DNA from 2 places in the Streptomyces sp. NPDC048277 genome. Region 2 is predicted to be linked to the other one. Evidence: riboswitches for the same ligand, from Rfam matches in the RefSeq annotation. Region 2 holds a riboswitch; the other holds the start of a gene.

Region 1 (14,330 bases), on a different contig from region 2:
CGTGCCGGCTACGGCGGGTGCGGTGGAGGCGGACCCGGGTGTGCTGGCCGCGGCGGGTGCGGTCGGGACGAACCCGGGGGCGCCGGATGCGGCAGGGGCGGTGGGCACGGGCCCAGGCGTGCCGGGCGCGGCCCCGGACATGCCGGGCGCGGCCCCGGACGTGCTGGGTGCGGCCGATGCGGTGGCTGCGGAGCCGCGTGGTGCGGTTGCGGACCTGGGGCGCGGGATCACCGCCACCGTCGGCGGGACCGCGGTGTTCTTGGTGCGGGCTCTGCGGGCCCGCCGGGCCGTGAGGTTGCGGAAGTTGACCAACATCCGGTGGCCGTACTCGGTCAGCACCGACTCGGGGTGGAACTGCACGCCCCACAGCGGACGCTGACGGTGGCGCAGGCCCATCAGGACGCCGTCCTCGGCCCAGGCGGTGGCCTCCAGGGTGGCGGGCAGCGGCTCGTGCACGGCGAGGGAGTGGTAGCGCACGGCCGTGAAGTCCTGGGTCAGCCCCTCGAACAGGTCCCGCCCGTCGTGCCGGACTCTGGTCAGATGCCCGTGCCTCGGCTGCGGGGCGGGCGCCACCCGGGCCTTCTCGCCGAGCGCGATGCCCTGGTGGCCGAGGCAGACGCCGAGCACGGGGATCGTGGACTCGGCGATCACCCGGGCGCTGATGCCGAAGTCACGGCTGTTTCCCGGATGGCCGGGCCCCGGGGACACCACCACGTTGTCGAACTCCGCGAGTAAGGGGAGACCGGCGGGTGTGCCGCCCCCCTCGTCATTGCGGATCACCACCGGTTCCTCGCCGTTGACCTCGGCGATCAGCTGGAACAGGTTGTAGGTGTACGAGTCGTAATTGTCGATGAGCAGGGTCTTCACCCGCCCACCTCCCTTGGGTCGTTCCCGGGCCTATGCGGCCCGTCGTTTGTGCCGCCCGCGCAGTGCCTGCAGCGGCGGGTACAGCCATTTCTTGAAGAAACGCTGGAGTCGCGGCATGAGAATCCAGGTGACAAGCGCGGTCACACAGAGGCAGAGCACCAGGGTGCGAATGAGCGGATTCAGGCCACCGAGATGGGGAATCACGATGATATTGAAGAGCAGAACCGGTGGGAAAACCGCGCTCATGTTGATGAACCACAGTTTCCATTTCGCCGGAGGGGTGGGCGGCGGAGGCGGCGGAGTCGGCCCGGCCAGCGAGTCGAACCACACCTTCGAGCCGCGCACGCTACGGCGGCCGGTGGGCCGGGCGATGCCGTTCGTCCGGGTCTCCCACTCTCCGCGATCCAGGGAGTTCTCCCAGGCCAGCGCCGAGTCCTCGGTGGCGAAGCGATACACGACATGCCATTCCGCCTCCTGGTCGACAAGGACGCCACCGCCGAGGAACCCCGGCTGACGGGCGCTCGCGCCCAGCATGGCCCACCCCCAGGAGTGGAAGTCGGCCTCGCGACCCGGCAACACGTGATAGGCCACGGTGACGGTGACGGGATTACTGGTCACGGTGTCCTTTACGGAATGGACACACATGGCGTTCAAAGGTTCAACGAGATTTTTTGACGCCCGCAACGTGTCCGGAACGTAACTTTTTATAGCGCTTTCTATGGGCTTGGCGTCTTCTGTCGTCGACTACTTCGGGTAACTCTCGTGGAATTCCGGAAAGTGCTTGCCCGGTGCTCGTGAAAGTTGCACGATCGCCGTCCCGGAACAAAGGAGAGCCGTCGTGTCGAGGTACGTCTGGAATCTGTCCGAAGATGGCCGCGAGGCAATTGATCAGGCGCGTTCGGTGATCGAATCCGCGCGAAAAGAAGTGACCGCCCACCCGCTTTACCGGCGGATATCCGACCGGGATCGCCTGGCGACGTTCATGACCCACCACGTCTTCGCCGTCTGGGACTTCATGTCCCTGCTCAAGTCGCTCCAGCGGGAGCTGACCTGTGTCGACGTGCCCTGGGTGCCCCGCGGCTCCGCGGTCGCGCGCCGGCTGATCAACGACATCGTGCTGGTCGAGGAGAGCGACGCGCTGAACGGCGGCTTCACCAGCCACTTCGAGCTCTACCGCGCGGCCATGACCGAGGCGTCGGCCGACACCGCCCCCGTCGACACCTTCGTCGCGCTGGTCGCCGAGGGCCACGATGTTCAGGCCGCCCTGCGCGTGGCCCAGGTCCCGGCCCCCGCCGCCGAGTTCGTGCGCACGACCTTCGAGATCATCGCCGACCGCCCGCTGCACTGCCGGGCCGCCGCGTTCGCCTTCTCCCGCGAGGACCTGATCCCGGACATGTTCGACCAGGTCGTCAAGGAGGAGGGCACCGACCGCTTCCCGCTCTTCCGTGACTACCTCGCCCGCCATATCGAGGTCGACGGCGAGGAGCACACCCCCATGGCCCTCCAGATGGTCGCCGACCTGTGCGGCACCGACGAACAGCGCTGGCACGAGGCCGTCGAGACCGTCCTCGTCGCCCTGGAGGCCAGGTCCCGCCTCTGGGACGGGATCACGGACGCGATGGGCTGACCGGTTCCGCCGCCTCGGGGTCGGCGCCCTCCGTGTCCGGCGCCTCCCCGAACCGGGCCAGGGCCAGCGCCCCCGCCACGGCCACCGTGAACCCGAGCACCCCGAGCCAGGCCAGGCCCTCCCGGGTGCGGTCCCCGAGCCACACCACCCCCACCGCCGCCGGGCCGATCGTCTCGCCGATCACCATGCCGGCCGTCGCCGTGGTCACCGAGCCGCGCTGCAGGGCCGAGGTCAGCAGCATGAAGGCGCCGCCGCCACCGATCAGCAGGGCGTACGTCGCGGGGTTGGCCAGCAGCCCGGCCGGCCGCAGGGTGTCGATCAGCCGGACCGACACCTCCACCACCCCGAACCCGAACCCGGCGCCGAGCCCGAGGACCAGCGCCCGCCACCGCCCGGACAGCCGCCCGCCGACCAGCCCGAGCAGCAGCACCCCCACCGCGATCGCGAGCATCACGTACGTCAGCGCGTCGGTCCCCGCCCGGTTCCCCTCCGGCCCCGACGCCAGCCCCAGCATCGCGAGCCCCGCGCACACCACCCCCACCGCGGCCCACTCGGTGCCGCTCAGCCGTACCCGCAGCAGCCGCGCCGCGACCACCGCCGTCACCGCGAGGGACGACGCCAGGGCCGCGCTCACGGCGTAGATGGGAATCGACCGCAACGCGAGGATCTGGAACACGAACCCGAGACCGTCCAGCCCCAGCCCGACGATGTACCGCCACTGCCGCACGGCCCGCAGCAGCAGCGCGGCCTCCCCGCCCGCGCCGTCACCGGCCGCCCGCGCGGCCACCGCCTGCAGGACCGTCGCCGTACCGAAGCAGATCGCGGCCGCGAGGGCGCACACCATTCCAAAGAGCACAAAGGGACTCTAGGGGAGGGGAGCAAAGGCCGGTCGGCGGAAAAGTAAGAAGCGGGCCCGGGGTGATCGACCCCCGGACCCGTTCCTCCCTTTCGCCCCGTACGTCAGCTGGCGCCGGCCAGCCAGGCGGTGGCGTTGAGGGCGAGGGCGGCGTTGGTGGCGCCGCTGTCGTTCCAGCCGTCGTACAGCTTGTTGCCGGACTGGCCGGTGCCGTCGTCGATGGGCGAGCTGTCGCCCCAGAACGCGATCCGGCCGCTGCCGTACGTCGACGTCAGGAAGAAGGCGCCGGTGTTCCCGGAGTAACCGCTGCGGTACACCAGCCCCTTCACGTTCGCGTTGTCGGCGGGCGTGAGGGTGGCCGTCGTGCCGTCGGCGATCAGGCTCTTGGTGACCGTGCCGAAGCCGCCGTGCAGCACCGCGTTGCTGCTGTCGCTGATGGCCTTCGGGTAGCCGGAGCTGATGTCCAGCGAGTCGATGGAGAACCCGAACGGGTCGTTGCTGTCCACGCTGTTGTTGGTCATCAGGTCGTTGAGGATCTCGACCGCGTCGTAGCCGTCGTTGTTGCGGTCGGCCCCGCTGTGGTCGGAGATCATGAACAGCCCGCCGCCGGCCTTCACGAACTTCATGATCGCCGTCTTCTCGGCGGTCGTGAACTTGGTGTTGGGCTCGGGCAGCACCAGCGCGTCGAACTTCGACAGGTCGGTCGACGACGAACCGCCGTACGTCAGCGCGCTGGTGGCGGTCTTCAGGCTGTAGTCGCCGGTCTGCTGGAGCGCGACGCCCCAGGACGACAGCGCCCCGGTCCAGTCCGTCTCACTCGACGGGGAGGAGTCCTCGCCGAGCGGGTCGGGCTTGCTGGTGGAGATGATCCAGTCCGCGTTGCCGGCCTCCTCGGCGTGGCCGTCGTCGAACAGGACGTTGTAGGTGGTGGCCGCGTGGGCGGGGGTCGCGGCGGTGGTGGCCTGGACGGCGGCACCGGTGGCGAGCAGGCCGAACACGGCGGCGGCCGTGGTGAGTTTGCGGCGCGAGGCGGCGAAGCCGGGCATCTGTCATTCCTCCGTCGGTGGGGGGATGGAGAGAGGGATGGCGGTGCGGGTACGGGTGCTGATGGTGGTGCTGCGGCGGTCGTTCTGCGCGCGTAGAGTCGAAGTTGATCGTTCACATACGGGCAGGCTGGACGGTACCCGCGGGGCGCGGAGCACCGACAGGATCTCCGGTGGCTTCACATGATTTTCTTACCTGTACATGACAATTCAGGGCTGGCCGAAACCATTCGTCTAAGCTGTCTCCGAAGATCACACGGGGGGAGCACGAACATGGCGGACGCGCGCCGGCAACTGCGCTCGGGCACGGTCGTCCTCGGCGGTATGGGCCTCCTGGCCGCCGCCCTGACCGCCTGCTCCTCCGACCCCGACAGGCGCTGCGTCGACCGCGGCAGCTACACCGCGGGCAAGGGCTACCGGGTCGTCACCGACAAGAACTGCACCGCCACCAAGAGCACCGTGAACGCGGACTACTACTACGGCGGCAAGAAGCGCAGCGGCTGGGTCAAGGGCGGTTCGTTCAGCGAGTCCGGCGGGGGCTCGGGCGGTTCGTCGAGCGACGGCCACAGCGTCCACCGCGGCGGCTTCGGCAGCGGTCACGGCAGCTCCGGCGGCTGACCGGTTCCATGTGCCGCCGTACGACCGACCCCCGCCCCGGCTGGCAGCGGACCGTCGAGGATCAGGGCCTGATCTACCCCCTCACCCGCCACCCCGACGGCGTCCTGCGCCCGTACTGGGACGAGAGCGCGTACTACGTCTTCACCCTGGAGGAGGTGGAGGCGCTGGAGGAGGCCGTCGAGGAACTGCACACGATGTGCCTGGCGGCGGCCGGCCACATCGTGGCGAAGGACCGTTTCACCGACCTCGGCATCACGGACCCGCGCGTGGTGGCCGCCGTGACCGAGGCCTGGCGGCGCCGCTCCGAACTCCCCTCCCTCTACGGCCGTTTCGACCTCCGCTACGACGGCACGGGCCCGGCGAAACTCCTGGAGTACAACGCCGACACCCCCACCTCCCTGGTGGAGGCGGCCTCGGCCCAGTGGTTCTGGATGGCGGACCGCTTCCCGGGCGCCGACCAGTGGAACAGCCTCCACGAACGCCTGGTGGCCGCCTGGCGGAAGCAGTCCCGCCTCCTCCCGCCGGACGCCCCCCTCTACTTCGCCCACTCCTCCGCCGACGAACTCGGTGAGGACCTGATGACGGTCGCGTACCTGAAGGAGACGGCCGAACAGGCGGGCCTGGACACCGACTGGATCTCCATGGAGGAGATCGGCTGGGACACCCTCTCCGGCCGCTTCGTCGACAACCGGCTCCGGTTCATCCGCGCCTGCTTCAAGCTCTATCCGTGGGAATGGCTCACGACCGACGCCTTCGCGGACCACGCCCTCGCCACCCTGGACAACGGCGGCGGCACCGGCACGACGATGTGGATCGAGCCGGCCTGGAAGATGCTCCTGAGCAACAAGGCACTGCTGGCGATCCTCTGGGAGCTGTTCCCAGGACACCCGAACCTGCTCCCGGCGTACGTGGACGGGCCCAGGGAACTGGCCGCCACGACGGGTTACGTCAGCAAGCCCCTGCTGGGCCGGGAGGGCGCGGGCGTGGTCGTGCACGAGCCCGGCCGCCCTCCCGTCGTACGCGAAGAGCCCTGCTGCTACCAGCAGTTGGCCCCGCTGCCCGACTTCGACGGCAACCATGTGGTGCTGGGTGCGTGGGTCGTCGGGGAGGAGGCCGCGGGCCTGGGCATAAGGGAGTCGCAGGGTCTGGTGACGGACGACTACGCCCGCTTCCTGCCCCACGTGATCCTTTAGCGCCCCTCAAGGGGCGCGGGGAACTGCGCGACAAGCCACGACGGACCGGTACTCGCGATCAAACCCTCAGCGGCACCCCATCAGGCGCTCAAAACCTCCCACAACTGCTCGATCCCCCACTCCAGATCCTCCTCCTCGATGGTCAACGGCGGAGCCACCCGCACCGTCGCCCCATGCGTGTCCTTCACCAGCACCCCCCGCTCCAGCAGCCGCTCCGAGACCGCCCGTCCCGACCCCACCGCCGGATCCACGTCCACCCCCGCCCACAGCCCCCGCCCCCGCACGGCCGTCACCCGCCCGCTGCCCGCGAGCTCCGCCAGCCGCCGATGCAGCACCTCGCCCAGCACGGCCGCCCGCTCCTGGAACTCCCCGGTGCGCAGCATCGCGATCACCTCCAGGCCCACCGCGCAGGCCAGCGGATTCCCGCCGAAGGTGGACCCGTGCTCGCCGGGCCGGAACACGCCGAGCACCTCCGCACTGGCCACCACCGCCGACACCGGCAGCACCCCACCCCCCAGCGCCTTCCCGAGGACGTACACATCCGGTACGACCCCCTCGTGCTCGCAGGCGAACGTCCGTCCGGTCCGCCCGAGCCCCGACTGGATCTCGTCGGCGACGAACAGCACGTTGCGCTCCCGGGTCAGCTCCCGCACCGCCGGCAGATAACCGGCCGGCGGCACGATCACCCCCGACTCGCCCTGGATCGGTTCCAGCAGCACGGCGACCGTGTTCTCGGTCACCGCCGCCCGCATCGCGGTCAGGTCCCCGTACGGCACGATCTCGAAGCCGGGCGTGTACGGCCCGAAGTCCGCCCGCGCCTCCGGATCGGTCGAGAAACTGATCACGGTCGTCGTACGCCCGTGGAAGTTCCCGCTCGCGACCACCACCTTCGCCATCTCCGCGGGCACGTGCTTGACCCGGTACCCCCACTTCCGCGCGGTCTTCACGGCGGTCTCCACCGCCTCGACCCCCGTGTTCATCGGCAGTACCATCTCCATCCCGCACAGCTCCGCCAGCTCCGTGCAGAACGCGGCGAACCGGTCGTGGTGGAAGGCCCGGGACGTCAGCGTCACCCGCTCCAGCTGGGCCTTCGCCGCCGCGACCAGGCGAGGGTGGCCGTGCCCGAAGTTCAGCGCCGAGTAGCCCGCCAGGAAATCCAGGTACCGGCGCCCCTCGACGTCCGTCATCCAGGCCCCGTCCGCCGTCGCGATCACCACCGGCAGCGGGTGGTAGTTGTGCGCGCTGTGCGCGTCGGCGGCGGCGATGAGGGCTTCCGTAGTGGTCACGGCGACTCCAGAGAACGCGGCGAGATGATCCCTTTAATACCGTCTGTCCGTGCCCGACTGGTGGACGCCACGGCCCCCGGGCCCGGCGTGCCCGGTAATGTGATCGGCGGGCCGTGACTGGCGCGCTGGGATGGGACCGACCATCAGGGAGCGGCTCGTGTGTGATCGAGTGCCGTGCGCCTGGGCCGAACCGTGAATGCCGAACGCCATGTCCGGAGGTCCCGAATGTCCGACCAGTCCGCACCCCTGTCCACCGAGTCCACCGCGTACCGCGCCGCCCTCGACGTGATCCGCGCGGTCGAGCCGCGCGTCGCCGACGCCATCGGCCAGGAGGTCGCCGACCAGCGCGAGATGCTCAAGCTGATCGCCTCCGAGAACTACGCCTCCCCGGCGACCCTGCTCGCGATGGGCAACTGGTTCAGCGACAAGTACGCCGAGGGCACCATCGGCCGCCGCTTCTACGCCGGCTGCCGCAACGTCGACACCGTCGAGGGCCTCGCCGCCGAGCACGCCCGCGAGCTGTTCGGCGCCCGGCACGCCTATGTCCAGCCGCACTCCGGCATCGACGCCAACCTGGTCGCCTTCTGGGCCGTCCTCGCCGACCGCGTCGAGGTCCCCTTCCTGGCGAAGACCGGCGCCCGCCAGGTCAACGACCTCTCCGAGGCCGACTGGGCCGAGCTGCGCCAGGCCTTCGGCAACCAGCGGATGCTCGGCATGTCCCTGGACGCCGGCGGCCACCTCACCCACGGCTTCCGCCCGAACATCTCCGGCAAGATGTTCGACCAACGGTCGTACGGCACCGACCCGGCCACCGGGCTCATCGACTACGACGCGCTGCGCGCCCAGGCCCGCGAGTTCAAGCCGCTGATCGTCGTCGCCGGCTACTCCGCGTACCCCCGGCTGGTGAACTTCCGGATCATGCGCGAGATCGCCGACGAGGTCGGCGCGACCCTCATGGTCGACATGGCGCACTTCGCCGGTCTGGTCGCCGGCAAGGTCCTGACCGGCGACTTCGACCCGGTCCCGCACGCCCAGATCGTGACCACGACCACCCACAAGTCGCTGCGCGGCCCGCGCGGCGGCATGGTCCTGTGCGACGACTCCCTCAAGGACCAGGTCGACCGCGGCTGCCCGATGGTCCTCGGCGGCCCGCTCCCGCACGTCATGGCGGCCAAGGCCGTCGCCCTGGCCGAGGCCCGGCAGCCCGCCTTCCAGGACTACGCCCAGCGCATCGTCGACAACTCGCGCGCGCTGGCCGAGGGCCTGATGCGCCGGGGCGCCACGCTGGTGACGGGCGGCACGGACAACCACCTCAACCTGATCGACGTCGAGTCCTCCTACGGTCTCACCGGCCGCCAGGCCGAGACCGCCCTCCTCGACTCCGGCATCGTCACCAACCGCAACGCGATCCCGGCCGACCCGAACGGCGCCTGGTACACCTCCGGCATCCGCATCGGCACCCCGGCGCTGACCACGCGCGGCCTGGGCACGGCGGAGATGGACGAGGTCGCGGGCCTGATCGACCGCGTCCTGACCGCGACGGAGCCGGGCACGACGAAGTCGGGAGCGCCGAGCAAGGCGTCGCACGTCCTGGACGAGAAGGTGTCCACGGAGATCGCCCAGCGCGCGACGGACCTGGTCGCCGGCTTCCCCCTGTACCCGGAGATCGACCTGGGCTGAGCCGGCCTGCTTTTAGGGGCGCGGGGCCGCATTCATTTGCGGCTCCGCCGCAGGGCGCGACCGGCCCCCACCGGCCCGCGGTTTCCCACGCACCGAAACCACCCGAGCTCTCTGAGACAATGGTGAGCATGGCCTCTGATCGACCCCGCGTGCTCTCCGGCATCCAGCCCACCGCCGGCTCGTTCCACCTGGGCAACTACCTCGGCGCCGTCCGCCAGTGGGTAGCCCTCCAGGATTCCCACGACGCCTTTTACATGGTCGTCGACCTGCACGCGATCACGATCCCGCAGGACCCCGCCGACCTGCGCGCCAACACCCGGCTCGCCGCCGCGCAGCTGCTCGCCGCCGGCCTGGACCCGGACCGCTGCACCCTCTTCGTGCAGAGCCACGTCCCCGAGCACGCCCAGCTCGCCTGGGTCATGAACTGCCTGACCGGCTTCGGCGAGGCCAGCCGGATGACCCAGTTCAAGGACAAGGCGGCCAAGCAGGGCGCGGACCGCGCGAGCGTCGGCCTGTTCACGTACCCGATCCTCCAGGTCGCCGACATCCTGCTCTACCAGGCCCACGAGGTCCCCGTCGGCGAGGACCAGCGCCAGCACGTCGAGCTCACCCGTGACCTCGCCGAGCGCTTCAACGGCCGCTTCGGCGAGACCTTCACCATCCCGAAGCCGTACATCCTCAAGGAGACGGCGAAGATCTACGACCTCCAGGACCCGTCGATCAAGATGAGCAAGTCGGCGCCCACGCCGAAGGGCCTCATCAACCTGCTCGACGACCCGAAGGCGACGGCGAAGAAGGTCAAGAGCGCGGTCACCGACACGGACACCGTGATCCGCTACGACGCCGAGCACAAGCCGGGTGTCAGCAACCTCCTCACCATCTACTCCACCCTCACCGGCAAGACGGTCGCCGAGCTGGAGCAGGAGTACGAGGGCAAGATGTACGGCGCGCTCAAGACCGACCTCGCCGAGGTCATGGTCGAGTTCGTGACCCCGTTCCGCGAGCGCACCCAGCAGTACCTGGACGACTCCGAGACGCTCGACTCGATCCTGGCCAAGGGCGCGGAGAAGGCCCGTGCCGTCGCCGCGGAGACGCTGGCCCAGGCCTACGACCGGGTGGGCTTTCTGCCCGCCAAGCACTGAGCGAAGCACCTGACGCACCGGGCGAGGCGCAGGGGGCGCTCGGGGCGCTCAGGGGGTCGCGCGGGAGCGCTGCACATCACTTCGGCCACGGCTGCCCGGAAGGCGGCCGTGGCCGTACAGTCGATAGCCGGACGGCCGGGTACGAACCCGACACGCGTCCGACCACCACGACCGACGGGAGATGACGTGGGGACCGTAACGATCGGCGTGTCGATCGCGGTCCCGGAGCCTCACGGCAGCCTGCTCCAGGAGCGGCGCGCGGGCTTCGGCGACGCCGCGGCCTACGGCATCCCCACGCACGTCACGCTGCTCCCCCCTACGGAGATCGCCGACATCGAGCTGCCGGCCGTGCAGGCGCATCTCGGTGAAGTGGCCGCCGTGGGGCGGCCGTTCCCGATGCGGCTGTCTGGTACGGGTACGTTCCGGCCGCTGTCGCCGGTGGTGTACGTCCGGGTCGTCCAGGGCGTGGACGACTGCGCGTGGCTTCAGTCGCGGGTGCGGGATGCGTCGGGGCCGCTCGACCGGGAGCTGCAGTTCCCGTACCACCCGCATGTGACCGTTGCCCATGGGATCGACGAGGCGGCGATGGACCGGGCGTTCGTCGAGCTGGCGGACTTCGAGGCCGAGTGGCCCTGCACCGGGTTCGCGCTGCACGAGCAGGGGCTCGACGGCGTGTGGCGCAAGCTGCACGAGTACAGGTTCGCCGGCTCTGTCGTGCCTCCTCAGGTGGGGCATGTGGAGCGGGGGACCATCGCCAGTCGGTAGCCTGCCGGCCGGTGGGGGCTGGTCGCGCAGTTCCTCCCCCAGCCTTCGGCCGGGGGGACCCCCAGCGCCCCTGAGGGGCGCGTTGCAGCCGGGCGGAATCAGATCGGCAAGCGTCGGAACACCGACCGTGGCGCGTGCCTGAGCGCTGACATCACCACTCTCAGTGCCCCCGGTACCCACACCACCTCCGAGCGCCTGCGCAGCCCCGCCTCGATCGCCGTCGCCACCGCCTCCGGTGTCGTGGCCAGGGGGGCCTCCTCCAGGCCCTGTGTCATCTTCGACCGTACGAACCCCGGCCGTACGACCATCACGTGCACGCCCGTCCCGTGCAGCGCGTCGCCCAGGCCCTGGGCGAAGGCGTCGAGGCCCGCCTTGCTGGAGCCGTAGATGAAGTTGGAGCGCCTGGCCCGTTCCCCGGCGACCGAGGACAGGACCACCAGCGAGCCGTGGCCCTGGGCCTGCAGGGCCCGCGCGCTGACCAGGCCCGCCGAGACCGCGCCGGTGTAGTTGGTCTGGGCGACCCGGACCGCGTTCACCGGCTCGCGTTCGTCCGTCGCCTGGTCGCCGAGGATGCCGAAGGCGAGCAGGACCATGTCGATGTCGCCGTTGGCGAAGATCTTGTCGAGGGTCGTCTCGTGGGACGCGGGGTCCAGCGCGTCGAAGGGGATCGTGTGGACGTCGGGGCCGAGGGCGCGCAGGTGCTCGGCCGCCCGGTCGAGCGCGGGGGAGGGGCGGCCCGCCAGCCAGACCGTGCGGGTGCGGCGGGCGATCAGCCGGCGCGCGGTGGCCAGCGCGATCTCGGACGTACCGCCGAGGACGAGCAGGGACTGGGGCATTCCGAAGGCGTCCTTCACGACAGCTCCTGAAGACGGGGGGCTAGAGACCGAGACGGCGGGACAGGTCGGAGACGAACACCCCGCGGGGGTCCAACCGCGCGCGCAGGGCGCGGAATTCGGGGAGTCGTGGGTACATCGCGGCGAGGAGTTCCGGGCGCAGCCGGGAGTCCTTGGCGAGGTAGACACGGCCGCCGGCGGCCGCGACCTCCTCGTCCAGTTCGTCCAGGAAGGGCGCGAGGCCGGGAAGGGCGGCCGGGATGTCGAGGGCGAGGGTCCAGCCGGGCACGGGGAAGGAGAGCCAGCCGGGGTCGGCGTCGCCGAAGCGTTTGAGGACGGCCAGGAAGGACGGGCAGCGGCGCTCGGAGATCCGGGTCACGATCCGGCGCAGGACGTCCTCCCGGCCGTGTCCGACGGCGAACTGGTACTGGACGAAGCCGCCCCGGCCGTAGACGCGGTTCCAGTGCGGGACGCCGTCCAGGGGGTGGAAGAAGGTGGAGATGCGCTGGAGCTGGCCGGTACGCGCGCGTGGCGCCCTGCGGTACCAGAGTTCGTTGAAGAGGCCGACGCTGGTGCGGCCGAGGAGGCCCTCGGGGACGAAGGCGGGGGCGGCCGGAAGCTGACGGGGACGGAAGGCAAGGGGTGCGCGCCCGGCGCGCGTGCTCTCGCCGAGCGCCTCCAGGGGCGCGTGGTCGCCCCGGGTGAGCACCGCGCGCCCGGTCGCCGCCCCGCGCGCCAGCAGGTCGATCCAGGCGACGGAGTAGCGGTAGCGGTGGTCGGTGGCGGTGAGGCGGGCCATCAGGTCGTCGAGGTCGGCGGCGCGTTCGGTGTCGACGGACATGTACGACGTCTCGACGGGGAGGAGGCGGACGGTCGCCGTGAGGATCACTCCGGTCAGACCCATGCCGCCGGCCGTCGCGTCGAACAGCGGGGTGTCGCGGCTCACCGTACGGACCTGGCCGTCGGCGGTGAGGAGTTCGAAGGACAGCACGTGACGGGAGAAGGATCCCGAGACATGGTGGTTCTTGCCGTGGATGTCGGCGCCGATCGCGCCGCCCACCGTCACCTGCCGGGTCCCCGGGGTCACCGGGACGAACCAGCCGAGCGGCAGCAGCACCTCCATCAGGCGGTGCAGCGAGACGCCCGCGTCGCACAGGACCGTGCCGCCGTCCGCGTCGATGGCGTGGATGCGGTCGAGGCCCGTCATGTCCAGCACGGCACCGCCGGCGTTCTGCGCCGCGTCCCCGTACGCCCGCCCCAGCCCCCGCGCGATACCGCCGCGCGCTCCGCAGGTCCGGATCGCGTTCGCCGCCTCCTGGTAGGTCCGGGGACGGATCAGGCGGGCGGCGGTGGGGGCGGTGCGGCCCCAGCCGGTGACGGAAGCGGTGTCTCCAGACATACGGCGACCGTAACGCCCGTTATGGGTAATTCGCGGGCAATTGGCGCTGTCGGTCGCCGGGGGTCGCCTGACTCCCCGAAACGGGTGATTATCGGAATGTCGCTCAATATGGTCGTAGCTTCGGCGGGGTGAAGGTGAACAGTGAGTCCAATGGACGACATGGACCACCGGATCCTCTACGCGGCGCACGCCTGGGGTGCCGATCCACGCGTCGCGTCGGCCGCGCGCGGTCTCTCCCTCGCCGGTGAACACGGCGCGCTCTGGCTCGCGGCGGGCCTCGCCGGAGCCGCCGCGGACGGCGCGCGGCGCGGCGCCTGGCTGCGCGGCACGGCGCTCGTCGCGGGCGCGCACCTCGGCAGTATGGCCGTCAAACGGATCGTGCGCCGTCCGCGCCCCACGCAAGTCCCGCCCCTGGTGCGCACCGCGGGCCGGCACTCCTTCCCCAGCTCGCACGCCACCTCCGCCGCGGCCGCCGCCGTCGCCTTCGGGGCGCTCGGCGTATCCGCGTGCACACCCGTCGCGGCCGCCATGTGCCTCGCCCGGCTGGTCGTCGGCGTGCACTGGCCCACGGACGTGGCGGCGGGCGCGGCCCTCGGGGCGCTCACCGCGCGTGCCGGGGCGCGCTGGGTGAGCGGGGGAGCGCCGGGCACCTCGTACGCGGGGAGGCCCGCGTGACCGAGACTGCCCACGCGGCCGGCGAAGCGGTTGCTGAAACGACTCTGCACGAGCAGCGCGGCCACCTCGCCCGGCCGCACGGACCGGCATGCGCGCGTGTCACCCCCGGCGGACTCCTCACGGGCCTGCTGCGGACCACCCGCCCCAAGCAGTGGGTCAAGAACACCCTGGTCATCGCCGCCCCGGCCGCCGCCGGCCAGCTGTTCTCCCTGCACGCGCTGTTCCGTCTCACCGTGACCTTCGCCCTGTTCACGGCCTGTGCCGCCGCCGTCTACCTGATCAACGACGCCCGCGACGCCGAGGCCGACCGCGCCCACCCCGTCAAGTGCCGCCGTCCGGTCGCCGC
Region 2 (14,330 bases):
GTGGGCGGCGTCGATGACGATCACCTCGCGTTCGTCGCCCACGATCCACACGTTGTTCTCGACGTCCCAGGTGCCGCCGTCGAGCGTGAACTGCCCCGCGGTGACGAGTCGTTCGATGCGCGTGGTCATCAGAGCACCACCACCGAGCGCAGGATGTCGCCGCCGTGCATCCGCTCGAACGCCTTCTCCACCTCGTCGAGCTGGATGGTCTCGGTCACGAAGGCGTCCAGCGGCAGCCGGCCCTGCAGGTGCAGGTCGATCAGCATGGGGAAGTCCCGGGAGGGCAGACAGTCGCCGTACCAGCTGGACTTGAGCGCGCCGCCGCGGCCGAAGACGTCGAGGAGCGGGAGTTCGAGCTTCATCTCGGGGGTCGGCACGCCGACCAGGACGACCGTGCCGGCGAGGTCGCGGGCGTAGAACGCCTGCTGGTACGTCTCCGGGCGGCCGACCGCCTCGATGACGACGTCGGCGCCGAAACCGCCGGTCAGCTCGCGGATCGCCTCGACCGCGTCGTTCTCGCGGGAGTTGACCGTGTGCGTGGCGCCCAGGGTGCGGGCCTTCTCCAGCTTCCGGTCGTCGATGTCGACGGCGATGATCTTCGCGGCCCCGGCCAGGTTCGACCCGGCGATCGCCGCGTCGCCGACACCGCCGCAGCCGATGACGGCGACCGAGTCGCCCCGGCCGACGTTGCCCGTGTTGATCGCGGCGCCGATGCCGGCCATCACCCCGCAGCCGAGCAGGCCCGCGACGGCGGGCGACACCGCCGGGTCGACCTTGGTGCACTGCCCGGCGGCGACCAGCGTCTTCTCGGCGAAGGCGCCGATGCCGAGGGCCGGGGAGAGCTCCTGCCCGGTCGAGGCGAGGGTCATCCTCTGCTTCGCGTTGTGCGTGTTGAAGCAGTACCAGGGGCGGCCGCGCAGACAGGCCCGGCAGTTGCCGCACACGGCACGCCAGTTGAGGATCACGAAGTCGCCGGGCGCGACGTCCGTGACGCCCTCGCCGACCGACTCCACGACACCGGCGGCCTCGTGGCCGAGCAGGAACGGGAACTCGTCATTGATACCGCCCTGCTTGTAGTGCAGATCGGTGTGACAGACCCCGCAGGCCTGCACCTGTACGACGGCTTCGCCCGGCCCGGGGTCCGGCACCACGATCGTCTCGACCCGCACCGGCTCGTTCTTCCCCGGTGCGATCACGCCGCGTACTTCCTGCGCCATGCTCCTGACCCTTCCGTCGATCTATTGACGTGCTGCTCACGACCCTACGCGTGACTGATCGGTAACGGCACGGAGCACGTCGATCGTTCCGGATCTTTCCGGTCGGCCACCGCTCACCCTTCGACGATGCCGGTCAGATACCCCCGGGGGTACCTCTGCTACGGTGGTGAACATACCCCCGGGGGTAATCAGGGCCGGGGATCGGGAAAGGAGTGCTGCCGTGTCCTTCGTCGACACCATCGAGGTGCCCGGGCTGGGCAACCGCGGCTATCTGGCGGGCGGTGCGCACCGTGCCGTCGTGGTCGATCCGCCCAGGGACATAGACCGCGTGATCGAGGCCGTCGCCCGGCGCGGGGTGCGGCTCACGCATGTCGTCGAGACGCATCTGCACAACGACTACGTCTCGGGCGGACTGGAGCTGGCCCGGCTCACCGGGGCCGCCTATGCGGTACCGGCCGGGGCACGGGTGGCGTACGAGCACACGGCGGTGGCCGACGGGGACGTGCTGGAGATCGAGGAGGGGCTGGCGCTGCGGGCGCTGGCCACGCCGGGGCACACCCCGCACCACACCTCGTACGTCCTGGAGGAGGACGGCGGGGCGGCGGCCGTGTTCACGGGCGGCTCACTGCTGATCGGTACGGTCGGCAGGCCCGACCTGGTGGAGCCCCGGCTGACCGACGGGCTGGCCCGGGCGCAGCACGCCTCGGCGCACCGGCTGGCCGCCGAGCTGCCGGACGGGACGGCGGTGCTGCCGACGCACGGTTTCGGCAGCTTCTGCTCGGCCGGGGACGCGTCCGGTTCCGCGACCACCATCGGCCGGGAGCGCGCGGTCAACGCGGCGCTGGTCAAGGACGTCGACACGTTCGTGGCCGAGCTGCTGGCCGGGCTGGACGACGTGCCGGCGTACTACGCGCACATGGGCCCGGTGAACTCGGGGGGCCCGGCCCCCGTCGACCTGACTCCGCCGCGCCCGGCGGACGCCGAGGAGATCGCGGCCCGGCTGGCCGCCGGGGAGTGGGTCGTGGACCTGCGCAACCGGGTGGCGTTCGCCGAGGGGCATGTCTCCGGGACGCTCAACTTCGAGGCCGACGGGCAGCTCGCCGTCTATCTGGCCTGGCTGCTGCCCTGGGGCAGGCCGGTGACGCTCCTCGCCGAGTCGGCGGCACAACTCGCCGCCGCCCAGCGGGAACTGACCCGCGTCGGCATCGACCGCCCGGCCGCGGCCGGCACCGGCGCACCGCAGTCCTGGCTGCGTCCGGGAGACACCCCGCGCTCCTTCCCGCGGGCCACGTTCGCGGAGCTGGCCGCACACGGGACGGACGGACTCGTCGTCCTGGACGTACGCCGGGACTCCGAGCGGGCCGGCGGTCACCTCCGGGGCTCGCTCCACATACCCCTGCACCAGGTGCGGGAGCGGCTGGGCGAGATACCCGGCGGCACGGTGTGGGTGCACTGCGCGGGCGGGATGCGGGCCGCCGTCGCCGCGTCGCTCCTCGACGCGGCCGGGCGGGACGTGGTCGCCGTCGACGACGGGTTCGCCGCGGCCCGCGAGGCCGGTCTGCCGATGGCCCGGCTCACCCCGGCCGAGGCACAGGAGCGCACGGACGCCGGTGCCGTCCTGCTGGACGTCCGCGAGGCCGCCGACTGGGCGTCCGGGCACGCGCCCCAGGCCCTGCACGCTCCGCTGTCGGCGCTGGCGGCCGGCGCTCCGCTCCCGCCCGCCGCCGAGGACCGGCCGATCGTCGTGATCTGCCGCTCCGGCAGGCGGTCCCGCGAGGCGGCGGCGCTGCTCACGGCCCGTGGCCTGGACGCGGTGGACGTCGTGGGGGGCATGGGCGCCTGGAGCGCGGCGGGACTCGCGGTGAGCGCCGAGGGCACCCCCGCATGAGCGCTCTTCTGCTCGCCCTGGGCGCCGGGGCGTTCACCGGCCTGGCGCTCGGGGCCCTGGGCGGTGGCGGCAGCGTGCTGGCGGTGCCCGCGTTGATCTATCTGCTCGGTTTCACCCCGGCCGCGGCCACCACCGCGAGCCTGGTCGTCGTCACCGTCACCTCGGCCACCGCGCTCGTCGCGCACGCCCGCGAGGGCACCGTGCGCTGGCGGGCCGGTGCCGTGTTCGCGGCGGCGGGAATCGTGCCGGCCGCGGTCGGCGGGCTGGTGTCCCGGCACCTGCCGGCCGCGCTGCTGACCGGGGCGTTCGCGGTGCTCGCCGCCGTGGCGGCGCTGCGGATGCTGAGGCCGCCGGCCACCGGGGCCACGGGGCCGGCACCGGTCCGGGCCTCCCGGGTGGCCGGGGCCGGCGCCGGACTCGGCGCGGTGACCGGGGTGCTCGGCGTGGGCGGCGGCTTCCTCGCCGTACCGTCCCTGGTGAACGTCGTGGGCCTGCGGATGCGGGCGGCGATCGGCACCAGCCTGCTGGTCATCACGATCAACTCGCTCACCGCCCTCGCGGCGCGCTCCGGATCGGCGGCGGACGTCGACTGGACGACCGTGGGCCCGTTCGCCGCGACGGCGATCCTCGGCGCCTGGGACGGCAAGCGGCTCGCCGCCCGGCTGTCCCCCGGCACCCTCCAGCGGCTCTTCGCGTACGCGCTGCTCGCGGTGGCCGGGTTCATGCTGGCCGACGCGGTGTTCTGACCCGGGCGTCCCAGGCCGACGGGTTCCGACCCGTGCGCCTCAGGCCAGTGAAAGGAACAGCTTCTCCAGCCGGGCCTTCATCTGCGCGGTCGTCTCACCGTCCGCCCCGTTGCGGGCGGGGTCGATGATGCACTGCTGGAGCCCGGTCGCGATGATCGCGAAGCCCGCCCGGTCCAGGGCGCGCGAGGCGGCGGCGAGCTGGGTGACCACGTCCTCGCAGTCACGGCCCTCCTCGATCATCTTGATCACTCCGGAGATCTGCCCCTGCGCCCGGCGCAGCCGGTTCAGGACCGACTTGAGCTCATCGCCCTCGAACTGAAGCTCCACGACCACTCCTCACATACCCGTAGGGGTATTTTACCCGCCCCTCGGGCAAACCCGTCACCCCTCACTGCAAGGAAGGATCGCACCCGCCATGACCACCACTCCCCCGAACCCCGATCTCGCCCCCGACCAGGCCCTCGCCCGCCTCCCGGAACTGACCGTCGTCGACGTCCGCACACCGGGCGAGTACGCCTCCGGCCATGTGCCCGGCGCCCACAACATCCCCCTGGACGCCCTGCGCCGGGCCCTGCCCACGCTCCGCGCGGCGGACGGCCAGCTCCTCCTGGTGTGTGCCTCCGGCGCCCGGGCCGAGAACGCCCGGGCGGTCCTCGCCGAGCACGGCATCCCGGCGGCCACCCTCACCGGCGGCACCCGCGGCTGGGCCGAGCGCGGCCACGAACTGCACCGGCCGCGGGGCGGGTCGCGCGCGACCTGGGCCATGGAGCGCCAGGTGCGGTTCACCGCCGGCTCGGTCGTCCTCGCGGGCCTGGGCCTCGGGCTGCTGCACCCGGCCTGGCTGCTGCTGTCGGCGGGGATCGCGGGCGGCCTGGTGTTCTCGGCGCTCACCGACACCTGCGGGATGGCCGCGGTCCTGTCGAAGCTGCCCCACAACCGGCCGCGCCCGGCCGACCTCGACGCGACCCTGGCGAGGATCGGTTCCGCCCGTGGATGAGCGGGCCCGGAGCCGGGAGCGGCCGTCGTAGCCTGGGGGGCGCCCCACCTCCCGGACGAGGAGCACCGTGACCACCGCAGACGCAGTGCCCACGAGAGAGACGCGAGAGCGGACCGGTCCGTCCGTGTTCCGGCTGCTCCTCTCCTATGTACGGCCGCACCGCTGGGCCCTGCTGGCGGGTGCGGTGCTCTCGCTGGTGACGGGCGCGACCGGGCTGCTGCTGCCGCTGGTGGCACGGGGGTTGATCGAGGACCTGTCCCACGACCGTTCCATCACCGGGAAGTTGCTCGCCATGGCGGGTCTGGTGGTCACCAACGCCGCGTTGGGCGCGCTGGGTTCGTACGTGCTGCGGCGCACCGCCGAGTCGGTGGTGCTCGGGGCGCGGCGCACCCTGTCGTCGTATCTGCTGCGGCTGCGGATCGCCGCCGTGGACCGTACCGAGCCCGGCGACCTGATGGCGCGGATCACCTCGGACACCACCCTGCTGCGCGAGGTGACCACGGACTCGCTGGTCGCGCTCGGCACCGGCGGACTCACCCTGGTCGCCACGGTGGTGATGATGGGGGTGGTCGATCCGGTGCTGCTCGGCGTCACGCTCGCGGTGATCGCCGGGGCCGGCACGGTGCTGGGCACGATCGTGCCGCGCATCAACCGGGCCAGCCGCCGGGCGCAGGACGCGGTGGGTGTGATGGGTGCCTCGCTGGAGCGGGTCCTGGGCGCGCTGCGGACGGTGAAGGCATCCGGCGCCGAGCACCGGGAGGAGCAGGCCCTGCACGCGGCCGCCGAGGAGTCCTGGCGGCAGAGCGTGCGCGCCGCCAAGTGGTCGGCCGCGGCGGGCAACACGGCGGGGCTCGCGATGCAGCTGGCGTTCATCACGGTGCTGGCGGTGGGCGGGGCGCGGGTGGCGACCGGCGCGATCGGCGTGGGCACGCTGGTGGCGTTCCTGCTCTACGTCTTCTACCTGATGTCGCCGATCCAGCAGGTCGTCGGCGCGATCACCCAGTACCAGACCGGCGCGGGCGCACTGGCCCGGATCCAGGAGGCACTGCTGCTGCCCGCCGAACCCGCGGCCGAGCCCGCCGAGTTGCCGTCCGCCGGCGCCGAACCGGCCTCTCTCGCCTTCACCGACGTACGCTTCCGCTACGCCGACGACCTGCCGTACGTCCACCACGGGGTCAGCTTCGCGATACCCGCGCGGGGCATGACGGCGTTCGTCGGCCCGTCCGGCGCCGGCAAGACCACCGTCTTCTCGCTCATCGAGCGGTTCTACGACCCCGAGTCCGGCGCGATCACCCTCGACGGCCGCCCGCTGGCCGACTGGGACCTGCCCCTGCTGCGTTCCGCGATCGGGTACGTCGAGCAGGACGCGCCCGTGCTGTCGGGCTCGCTGCGGGACAACCTGCTGCTCGGCAACCCGGACGCGGACGAGGACGCGGTGACCCGGGTGGTGAAGACGACCCGCCTGGACGGCCTGGTCGCGCGGCTGCCCCAGGGGCTGGACACCCTGGTCGGCCACCGTGGCACCAAGCTGTCCGGCGGGGAGCGGCAACGGGTCGCGATCGCGAGGGCGTTGCTGCGCCGGCCCCGGCTGCTGCTCCTGGACGAGGCGACCTCGCAGCTGGACGCGGTGAACGAGGCGGCGCTCAGGGACACGGTCGCCGATGTGGCGCGGTCGACCACGGTGCTGGTGGTCGCGCACCGGCTGTCGACGGTGACGATGGCGGACCGGATCGTCGTGATGGACGCGGGACAGGTCCGCGCGGTGGGCACGCACCGCGAGCTGGTGGCGGCGGATCCGCTCTACGCGGAGCTGGCGGCGACGCAGTTCCTGGCCTCGGAGCACTGAGGTCGCCTTCGGGCCCCGGGTACGGCGGAGGGCCGCCCCCTTGTGCGGGACGGCCCTCGGTGTGCGGCCGGGGTCAGGATTCGACGGCCGGCACCAGCCCCATGACGGGCGCGGCCAGGTCGGTGAGCTGGTGCAGTTCGCCGAGCCTCTGGACTCCGTTCAGCCCCTGCACCTGCTCCGAGATCTTCGGGATCTCGTCCTTGTACTGCGCCGGGACGTCACTGCGGGCGACCGAGTCGAGCACGCCGAGCGCGGTGAGCTTCCCGGTGTGCTGGGGGCTCGCGCCGGCCGCGTTCGCCAGCGGCGCGGCGAGGCCGGTGACCCCGACGGCGAGGCCGACGGCGGCGACGATACGTCGTGTTGAGATCATGTCCTCAGCAACGTCCCCGGCACCGGGCCGGACACGGGCAGCCGCTCCCCCTCACCCGTCAGGAGGAGTGCCCGGCCTGCGCTTGCCGAGCCCGGCGCGGCGGAGCACGCTCGAAGGGAGGGTTCTCGCGACCCCTCCGCATCGGGTCGCGGGCACCCGCAGGAGGTCACCATGGGCACCGCGACAGGTTCCGCCTTCGACACCGAGACACTGCGCCGGGCCATAGAGGGAAACACCGGGAACAGCCTTCTGGCGCTCTACGCGGACGACGCGGAGATCCGCATCGTCGACCGCAACACCCAGCCCAGCCACCCCAAGGTCCTGCACGGCCGCAAGGACATCGCCGCGATGCTGGACGACGTCTACGGCCGGGACATGACGCACAAGCTGGACCGGTGCGTCGTGCAGGGCGACAGCGCCGCCTTCAGCGAGTCCTGCGAGTACGGGGACGGCGTCCGGGTACTCGCCGAGTCGATGATCACGCTGCGCGACGGCAAGATCGCCGAGCAGCTCATGATCCAGGCATGGGACGAGTAGTCGGCAGGACCGCGAGGGTCCAGGTCAGCTCCCGGTTGACCTGGACCTTCTCGGCGCGGGCGGCCCTGGGGCACCGCCGCCGGCCGCGGCCTCGCGCGTCCGTGGCGCTGCTGGAGACGGTCCTGCGTGCCGCGCACTGCCGCAGGAAGCGCTGACGGCCTCGGCTACCCTGGGGGCGGGCCGTGACTGGCGCTGAGGTGGAGCACCACCGGGGAGCGGCCCGCACTGTCGATGCCGTGCGCCTGGGCGATCAAGGTCAATCAGCTCAGGAGTGTGCGCATGACCCAGGCCCGCCTCATGGACGGAACCGCCGTCGCCCGCCGGATCGTCGAGGAGACCGCGCAGAAGGCCGCCGGCCTCACCGCACGCACGGGCGTCACGCCGTGTCTGGCGACGGTGCTGGTCGGCGAGGACCCCGCCTCCGTCACCTACGTCCGGATGAAGCAGAACCGCAGCCGCAAGGCCGGCATCGCCTCGCGGCACGTGGCCCTGCCCGCCACCACGACCACCGAGGAACTCGTCGCCGCGCTGCGGGAGTTGTCGGCCGATCCCGCCGTGCACGGCATCCTGCTGCAGCACCCGGTGGGCGAACACGTCGACGAGCGGGCGGCGTTCGAGGCGATCGCCCCGGAGAAGGACGTGGACGGCGTGACCTTCGCGTCGTTCGCGACGATGAGCTTCGGCCTGCCGGGCTTCGTCTCCTGCACTCCCGGGGGCATCCTGCGCCTGCTCGACGCGTACGGCGTCGACCCGGCCGGGAAGCGGGCGGTGGTCGTCGGCCGCAGCGCGATCCTGGGCAAGCCGGCCGGCATGCTCCTTCTCGCCCGCGACGCCACGGTCACCTACTGCCACTCCCGCACCGGGGACCTGTCGGCGGCCGTCCGCGAGGCGGACATCGTGGTCGCCGCCGTCGGCCGCCCCCGGCTGATCCGGGGGCAGGACATCAAGCCGGGCGCGGTCGTGCTCGACGCGGGCTACAACGACGGGAACGTCGGTGACGTCGACTTCGACAGCGCCGTCGAGCGCGCCTCGCTGATCACGCCGGTGCCGGGCGGCGTCGGCCCGATGACCATCGCCGTACTGCTGGAGCAGACCGTCGACGCGGCCGCCCGGCAGCTCGGGGTGTGACGGTCAGCGCATCCAGGCGCTGTAGTCCATGACGTCCCCGGCATGCACCCCGTACTCGGGCTCGTCCCGGGTGAACGTGGTCTCCAGGCCGAGTACGGCACCGGTGGCGGGGTCCAGGATCAGCATCCGCCGTGCGCCGGTGCCCTGGTCGTAGACGTACGCCTGCCCGCCGCGGCCCAGCCGGTCGGTGACCTGACCGACCGGCCGCAACCCCTTCGCGTCGGCGAGGAGCTGAACCAGGGCCGCGGACTCCCGTGCCCCGAGGGTCCAGTTGTTCAGCAACTCCTGGGTGGCGTCGAGGAGTTCGGAGGTGCTGCGGGTGTCGCCGTGGATCAGCTCGGCCAGGTAGGCGCGCAGCTTCGCCGGGTCGTGCGGGGGTGTCGACAGCGGCGGGGCGTCGCCCCACATCGGCGGGAAGGTCCGCCGGCTGAGCACATGGCCGTCCTCGACCAGCCCCTCGTCGGTGAGGACGGGCCGGCCCGCGTGGCTCGGGTCGGTCGCCACCACCACCTCGGTGTGGCTGCCGTCCGCCCGCCAGCGCACCACGCGTTCCTCGGGCAGGGTGAGGGGCGGCTCGTCGTCGCTCATGCCCAGGCTCCAGGACTGCACATGGGTGCCCTGGCGCAGCGCCGGGGACCCGTCGCCCGCCGCCACGGCGGCCAGTTTCGCGACCTGGTCGAGCGGTACGGGGGTGGAGTGGGCGCGGACGGTCAGCGGCCGGGGTGCGGCGACCGCGGGAGCGCCGCCGGAGCCGCCGAGCAGCAGGGCCAGCGTGGTGGCGGCCACGACGGCGGCCGCGGTGAACCCCCACACCGGGCGCGGCCGCGACCAGGTCCGGCGCCCGGGGCGCGGGGCGTGCAGCAGCCGGTTCAGGTGCCGTTCGGCGGTGTGGTCCAGGGGGCCGTCGCCGTAGTGGGGGCCGTCGGCGGGCACCGGGTCGGCGGCGCGCAGCAGGTCGAGTTCGTCAGCCATGGCGGTGTTCCTCGGAAAGGGCCTCGGAAAGGGCCTCAGAATGGGCCTCAGAATGGGCCTCGGCGGCAGGGGGGCGCAGTCGGTCGATCTCGGCTCTGAGCCGGCGGCGGGCGCGGTGCAGCCGCATCGCCGCCGCCCGGCTGCCGCAGCCGAGGACGACCGCGACCTCGTCGACACCGAGTTCCTCCCAGGCGGTCAGCCGCAGCACCTCCTGGTCGGCCGGGGACAGCCGGGCCAGCGCCTCGTGCACCCAGGCGCCGGGCCGCTCGCCGCCGGGGCCGGCCGCGATGTGCCGTCCGTGCGCGGTCTCGTCGTTGCCCAGCCGGTCCATCAGCCGGCGCCTGCGCCCGTACCCGCGTACCGCGTTGGCGAGGCAGTTGCGTGCCACGCCGTACAGCCAGGGCAGCGGGACGGCCGGCAGGTCGGCTCGGCGGCGCCAGGCCACCGTGAACACCTCCGCCACCACTTCCTCCACCTCGCCGGCCCGCCCGTCCAGTCGCCGCGCGACATAACGGCTGACCGCCCAGTAGTGCTCGCGATAGGCAGCGGCGAAGATCTCGTCGTTGCTCATGTCCCGTTCGTGTCCGGCACCTTCCCGATCGTCACACCCGTTTCCGTGACGCTCGTCGCACCGTCCGAGTGTGACCGGCCCCTGCCGTCCGGACACAGGCGGGGCATGAGGAACCTCAAGTGGCTGACGACCACGGACCACAAGACGATCGGAACGCTCTATCTGGTCACGGCGTTCTCGTTCTTCTGCGTCGGTGGCGTGATGGCCCTGTTCATGCGTGCCGAACTGGCCCGGCCCGGCCTGCAGATCATGTCGAACGAGCAGTTCAACCAGGCGTTCACGATGCACGGCACGATCATGCTGCTGATGTTCGCGACCCCGCTCTTCGCGGGTTTCGCGAACTGGATCATGCCGTTGCAGATCGGCGCGCCGGACGTCGCCTTCCCCCGTCTGAACATGCTCGCCTACTGGCTCTATCTGCTCGGTTCGACCATCGCCGTCGGCGGCTTCCTCACCCCGCAGGGTGCGGCCGACTTCGGCTGGTTCGCCTATGCGCCCCTGTCGGACGTGGTCCGCACGCCCGGTGTCGGAGCCGACATGTGGATCATGGGCCTGGCGCTCTCCGGCTTCGGCACGATCCTGGGCGCGGTCAACTTCATCACCACGATCATCTGTATGCGCGCCCCCGGGATGACCATGTTCCGGATGCCGGTCTTCGTCTGGAACGTGCTCCTGACGGCGCTGCTGGTACTGCTCGCCTTCCCGGTCCTGGCGGCGGCCCTGTTCGCGCTGGAGGCGGACCGGAAGTTCGGCGCCCACGTGTTCGACGCGGCCAACGGCGGAGCGCTGCTCTGGCAGCACCTCTTCTGGTTCTTCGGCCATCCCGAGGTCTACATCATCGCGCTGCCGTTCTTCGGCATCATCAGCGAGGTGATCCCGGTCTTCTCGCGCAAGCCGATGTTCGGATACCTGGGCCTGGTGGCCGCGACCATCTCGATCGCCGGCCTCTCGGTCACCGTCTGGGCCCACCACATGTACGTCACGGGAGGCGTCCTGCTCCCGTTCTTCTCCTTCATGACCTTCCTGATCGCGGTCCCGACGGGAGTGAAGTTCTTCAACTGGATCGGCACGATGTGGCAGGGCTCGCTGTCCTTCGAGACACCCATGCTCTGGTCGACGGGCTTCCTGGTGACGTTCGTCTTCGGCGGCCTGACCGGTGTGATGCTCGCGTCCCCGCCGATCGACTTCCATGTCTCCGACTCGTACTTCGTCGTCGCCCACTTCCACTACGTGGTCTTCGGCACGGTCGTCTTCGCGATGTTCGCCGGCTTCCACTTCTGGTGGCCCAAGTTCACCGGGAAGATGCTGGACGAGCGCCTCGGCAAGATCACCTTCTGGACGCTCTTCATCGGCTTCCACGGCACGTTCCTGGTCCAGCACTGGCTCGGCGCGGAGGGCATGCAGCGCCGGATCCCCGACTATCTGGCGGTGGAGGGGCTCACCACACTCAACACGGTCTCCACGATCTTCTCGTTCCTGCTCGGGGCGTCACTGCTCCCGTTCCTCTACAACGTGTGGAAGACGGCGAAGTACGGCGAGAAGGTCGAGGCGGACGACCCGTGGGGGTACGGCCGTTCACTGGAGTGGGCGACGTCCTGTCCGCCGCCGCGCCACAACTTCGTCTCTCTTCCCCGGATCCGGAGCGAGTCGCCGGCGTTCGACCTGCACCACGGGGAGCCCGGGCCGGAGCGGGAGCTGAGCGCGCGATGACGGCGAGGGAGGAGGAGCGGGTGCTGGTCAGCCAGATCGAGGGGCATCTGCTGCTGGCGGCGGCACGTGCGGAGTGCCGTGCCGCGGCGACTCGGGCGGCGGACCGGCTCGGTTGGCTCACCGACACCCAACGGGAGGAACTGGAGCGCCAGTTGGAGTCGGAGTACCTCGAACTGGCGCGCACGTCGTGGCGCCGTACGGCGGAGCGCGGGGAGGCGTTGCGACTGGAGTACGAAGCGAGGTACCGCATGCTTCGCCAACGGCTTCTGGCCGGCGTCCTGCTGCTCTGTGCCGTACTCGGTGCCCTGGTGGGGGCCTCAGTCGCCGTGGGCGGCCGGCTCGGGATCGGCGTCGAGCGCGTCGAGCACCGCGTCGGCGTTCGCCCTCGCCCACTCGGTCAGCATGTGGATCGGATCGATCAGCGTCGCCCCGAGCGGGGTGAGCTCGTACTCGACGCGGGGCGGCACCTCGCCGTAGGCGTGGCGGCGGACGAGTCCGTGCGCCTGGAGACGTCGGAGCGTCTGGGTGAGCATCTTGCGGGAGATGCCGCCGATCAGCTCGATCAGCTCGCCGTGGCGCACCGGGCCCCTGCTGAGGCCGTAGAGCACGACCACCGTCCACTTGTCGGCGATGAGCTCGACCGCCAGCCGCGCCGGACAGTCGGCGAGAAAGGGATCGCCGGGACAGAAACCGCTCATGGCGCCAACGGTACCCGCGCCAGAGGTACCTGCCGGTTCCTGTCGGAAACCTAGCCTCGGTGATCTCCCTCCCTTCCGAAACCAGGAGAGTCATGCGAGTCATCACCCAGCAGACGCTCGGCGGTCCCGAGGTGCTCACCGTCGTGGACGCGCCCGAGCCCCGGCCCCTTCCGACCGAGGTTCTCGTCCGCGTCAGGGCGATCGGGCTGAACCCGCTGGAGGCGCGGCTGCGCGCCGGCGAGTTCCCGCTGCTCGGCCGGCCGCCGTTCGTCCTCGGCTGGGACATCAGCGGCGTGGTCGAGGAGGCGTCGGGGTCGTGGCGGTTCAGGCCGGGCGACGAGGTGTTCGGGATGCCGCTGTTCCCGCGGGCGGCGAGCGCGTACGCCGAGGTCGTGTCGGCACCGGCGTTGCACCTGGTGCGCAAGCCGGCGTCGCTCTCGCACGTCGAGGCGGCGGCGCTGCCGGTCGTCGGGCTGACGGCGTGGCAGGGCCTGGTCGACCTCGGCGGCGTGCGGGAGGGCGACCGTGTCCTGGTCCACGGCGGTGGCGGCGGGGTCGGCCATGTCGCGATCCAGATCGCGAAGGCGCTCGGCGCGTATGTGATCGCGACCGCGAGCGGGAGCAAGCGGAAGTTCGTCGAGGGGCTCGGGGCCGACGAGGTGATCGACTACACGGCGGCCGACTTCGCCGAGGCGGTCCGGGACATCGACGTGGTGCTCGACACGATCGGCGGTGACACCGTCGAGCGGTCGCTCGACGTGCTCCGTCCGGGCGGTCATCTGGTGACGGCGGTGGCCGAGGAGGATACGGCGCTCATCGCCCGGTACGAGGCGGCCGGTATGCGCTTCAGCGGTATCGGGGTCGATCCCGATCCGGTCGCGCTGCGAGGTCTCGTCGACCTCGTCGAACGGGGCAGGCTCCGGGTCCATGTACAGGAGACGTTCCCGTTCGAGCGCGTCGCCGACGCGCACCGGCTGCTCGACGGCGGTCACCTCCAGGGCAAGCTCGTCCTCACCGTCTGAGAACCTGATTTGGAAGCCCTCCGCAGGTAAGCCTTGGCCATTGGTTGCTATGGATCTGACTGTGGGTTGAAGTTCGTGCAGTGGGGCCGGGACCTGTCGCCGGCGATGGGAAAGCCGACGTCCCGGGCCACAGGGGGTGAGCCTGATGCCCGTGAGCACGAAGGTCGGGAGCGTCTCGCGCGCGAGGTACGACGAACTCGTGGGTGTGAGGACCGGCAGCTCGTACTGGACGAGACGAAGATCCAGTTCAAAATCGGGGACGACGCCTTGGAGATCTGCCCGTTGCGCGACTGGGGCGGTTCGCAGCCCGCGGCGAACGAGGATCTGTTCGGGGTGCGGGAGACGCTGGAGATGTTCGCTGACGATATCGGCGTCTCCTACAACCAGGTGCGGACCTACCGGTACACCGCCGGCCGGTGGCCGCGTGAACACCGGGCGGAGGGCGTCCCGTTCGAGATCCATCGCATCCTGGAGAAGCTGGACGACCGCTTCGAGCGGATCGCCAGCCCGCCGAAGCACCCGCGCAACGGGAAGCTGCAGTGGTCGGGGGACGCTGCGAAGCGGCAGGTGGGCTGGCAGGTGGACACGCCGGTGTCGGTCCAGGAGAAGGTGGAGGCGATCCACGACC

Evidence for each region. Region 2 has a riboswitch for ZMP and ZTP ahead of AB0D85_RS15300 (bifunctional 5,10-methylenetetrahydrofolate dehydrogenase/5,10-methenyltetrahydrofolate cyclohydrolase). Riboswitches for the same ligand answer to the same signal wherever they lie in the genome.
Region 1: linked by a shared signal. The riboswitch ahead of AB0D85_RS01915 (glycine hydroxymethyltransferase) and the one ahead of AB0D85_RS15300 (bifunctional 5,10-methylenetetrahydrofolate dehydrogenase/5,10-methenyltetrahydrofolate cyclohydrolase) in region 2 are both predicted to bind ZMP and ZTP.

Annotation. Positions count from the first base shown of each region.
Region 1 is NZ_JBEZLQ010000001.1:389,366-403,695, forward strand. Features, by position in the region: gene pabB (aminodeoxychorismate synthase component I) at 1-867, opposite strand, end outside; gene AB0D85_RS01880 (hypothetical protein) at 898-1,485, opposite strand; gene AB0D85_RS01885 (DUF3050 domain-containing protein) at 1,769-2,494, shown strand; gene AB0D85_RS01890 (DMT family transporter) at 2,475-3,338, opposite strand; partial or broken gene AB0D85_RS01895 (hydrolase) at 3,458-4,396, opposite strand; gene AB0D85_RS01900 (hypothetical protein) at 4,667-5,011, shown strand; gene AB0D85_RS01905 (glutathionylspermidine synthase family protein) at 5,020-6,204, shown strand; gene rocD (ornithine--oxo-acid transaminase) at 6,285-7,490, opposite strand; ZMP/ZTP riboswitch at 7,594-7,683, shown strand; gene AB0D85_RS01915 (glycine hydroxymethyltransferase) at 7,716-9,170, shown strand; gene trpS (tryptophan--tRNA ligase) at 9,299-10,312, shown strand; gene AB0D85_RS01925 (2'-5' RNA ligase family protein) at 10,499-11,077, shown strand; gene AB0D85_RS01930 (decaprenylphospho-beta-D-erythro-pentofuranosid-2-ulose 2-reductase) at 11,176-11,931, opposite strand; gene AB0D85_RS01935 (FAD-binding oxidoreductase) at 11,954-13,309, opposite strand; gene AB0D85_RS01940 (phosphatase PAP2 family protein) at 13,460-13,984, shown strand; gene AB0D85_RS01945 (decaprenyl-phosphate phosphoribosyltransferase) at 14,110-14,330, shown strand, end outside.
Region 2 is NZ_JBEZLQ010000006.1:2,688-17,017, reverse strand. Features, by position in the region: gene AB0D85_RS15350 (MBL fold metallo-hydrolase) at 1-129, opposite strand, end outside; gene AB0D85_RS15345 (S-(hydroxymethyl)mycothiol dehydrogenase) at 129-1,217, opposite strand; gene AB0D85_RS15340 (MBL fold metallo-hydrolase) at 1,438-3,105, shown strand; gene AB0D85_RS15335 (sulfite exporter TauE/SafE family protein) at 3,102-3,851, shown strand; gene AB0D85_RS15330 (metal-sensitive transcriptional regulator) at 3,891-4,178, opposite strand; gene AB0D85_RS15325 (rhodanese-like domain-containing protein) at 4,267-4,848, shown strand; gene AB0D85_RS15320 (ABC transporter ATP-binding protein) at 4,916-6,694, shown strand; gene AB0D85_RS15315 (hypothetical protein) at 6,768-7,064, opposite strand; gene AB0D85_RS15310 (nuclear transport factor 2 family protein) at 7,236-7,601, shown strand; gene AB0D85_RS15305 (hypothetical protein) at 7,589-7,756, shown strand; ZMP/ZTP riboswitch at 7,774-7,856, shown strand; gene AB0D85_RS15300 (bifunctional 5,10-methylenetetrahydrofolate dehydrogenase/5,10-methenyltetrahydrofolate cyclohydrolase) at 7,881-8,729, shown strand; gene AB0D85_RS15295 (CU044_5270 family protein) at 8,733-9,701, opposite strand; gene AB0D85_RS15290 (sigma-70 family RNA polymerase sigma factor) at 9,694-10,272, opposite strand; gene ctaD (cytochrome c oxidase subunit I) at 10,378-11,982, shown strand; gene AB0D85_RS15280 (helix-turn-helix domain-containing protein) at 12,300-12,680, opposite strand; gene AB0D85_RS15275 (NADP-dependent oxidoreductase) at 12,773-13,702, shown strand; gene AB0D85_RS15270 (DUF6192 family protein) at 13,778-14,330, shown strand, end outside.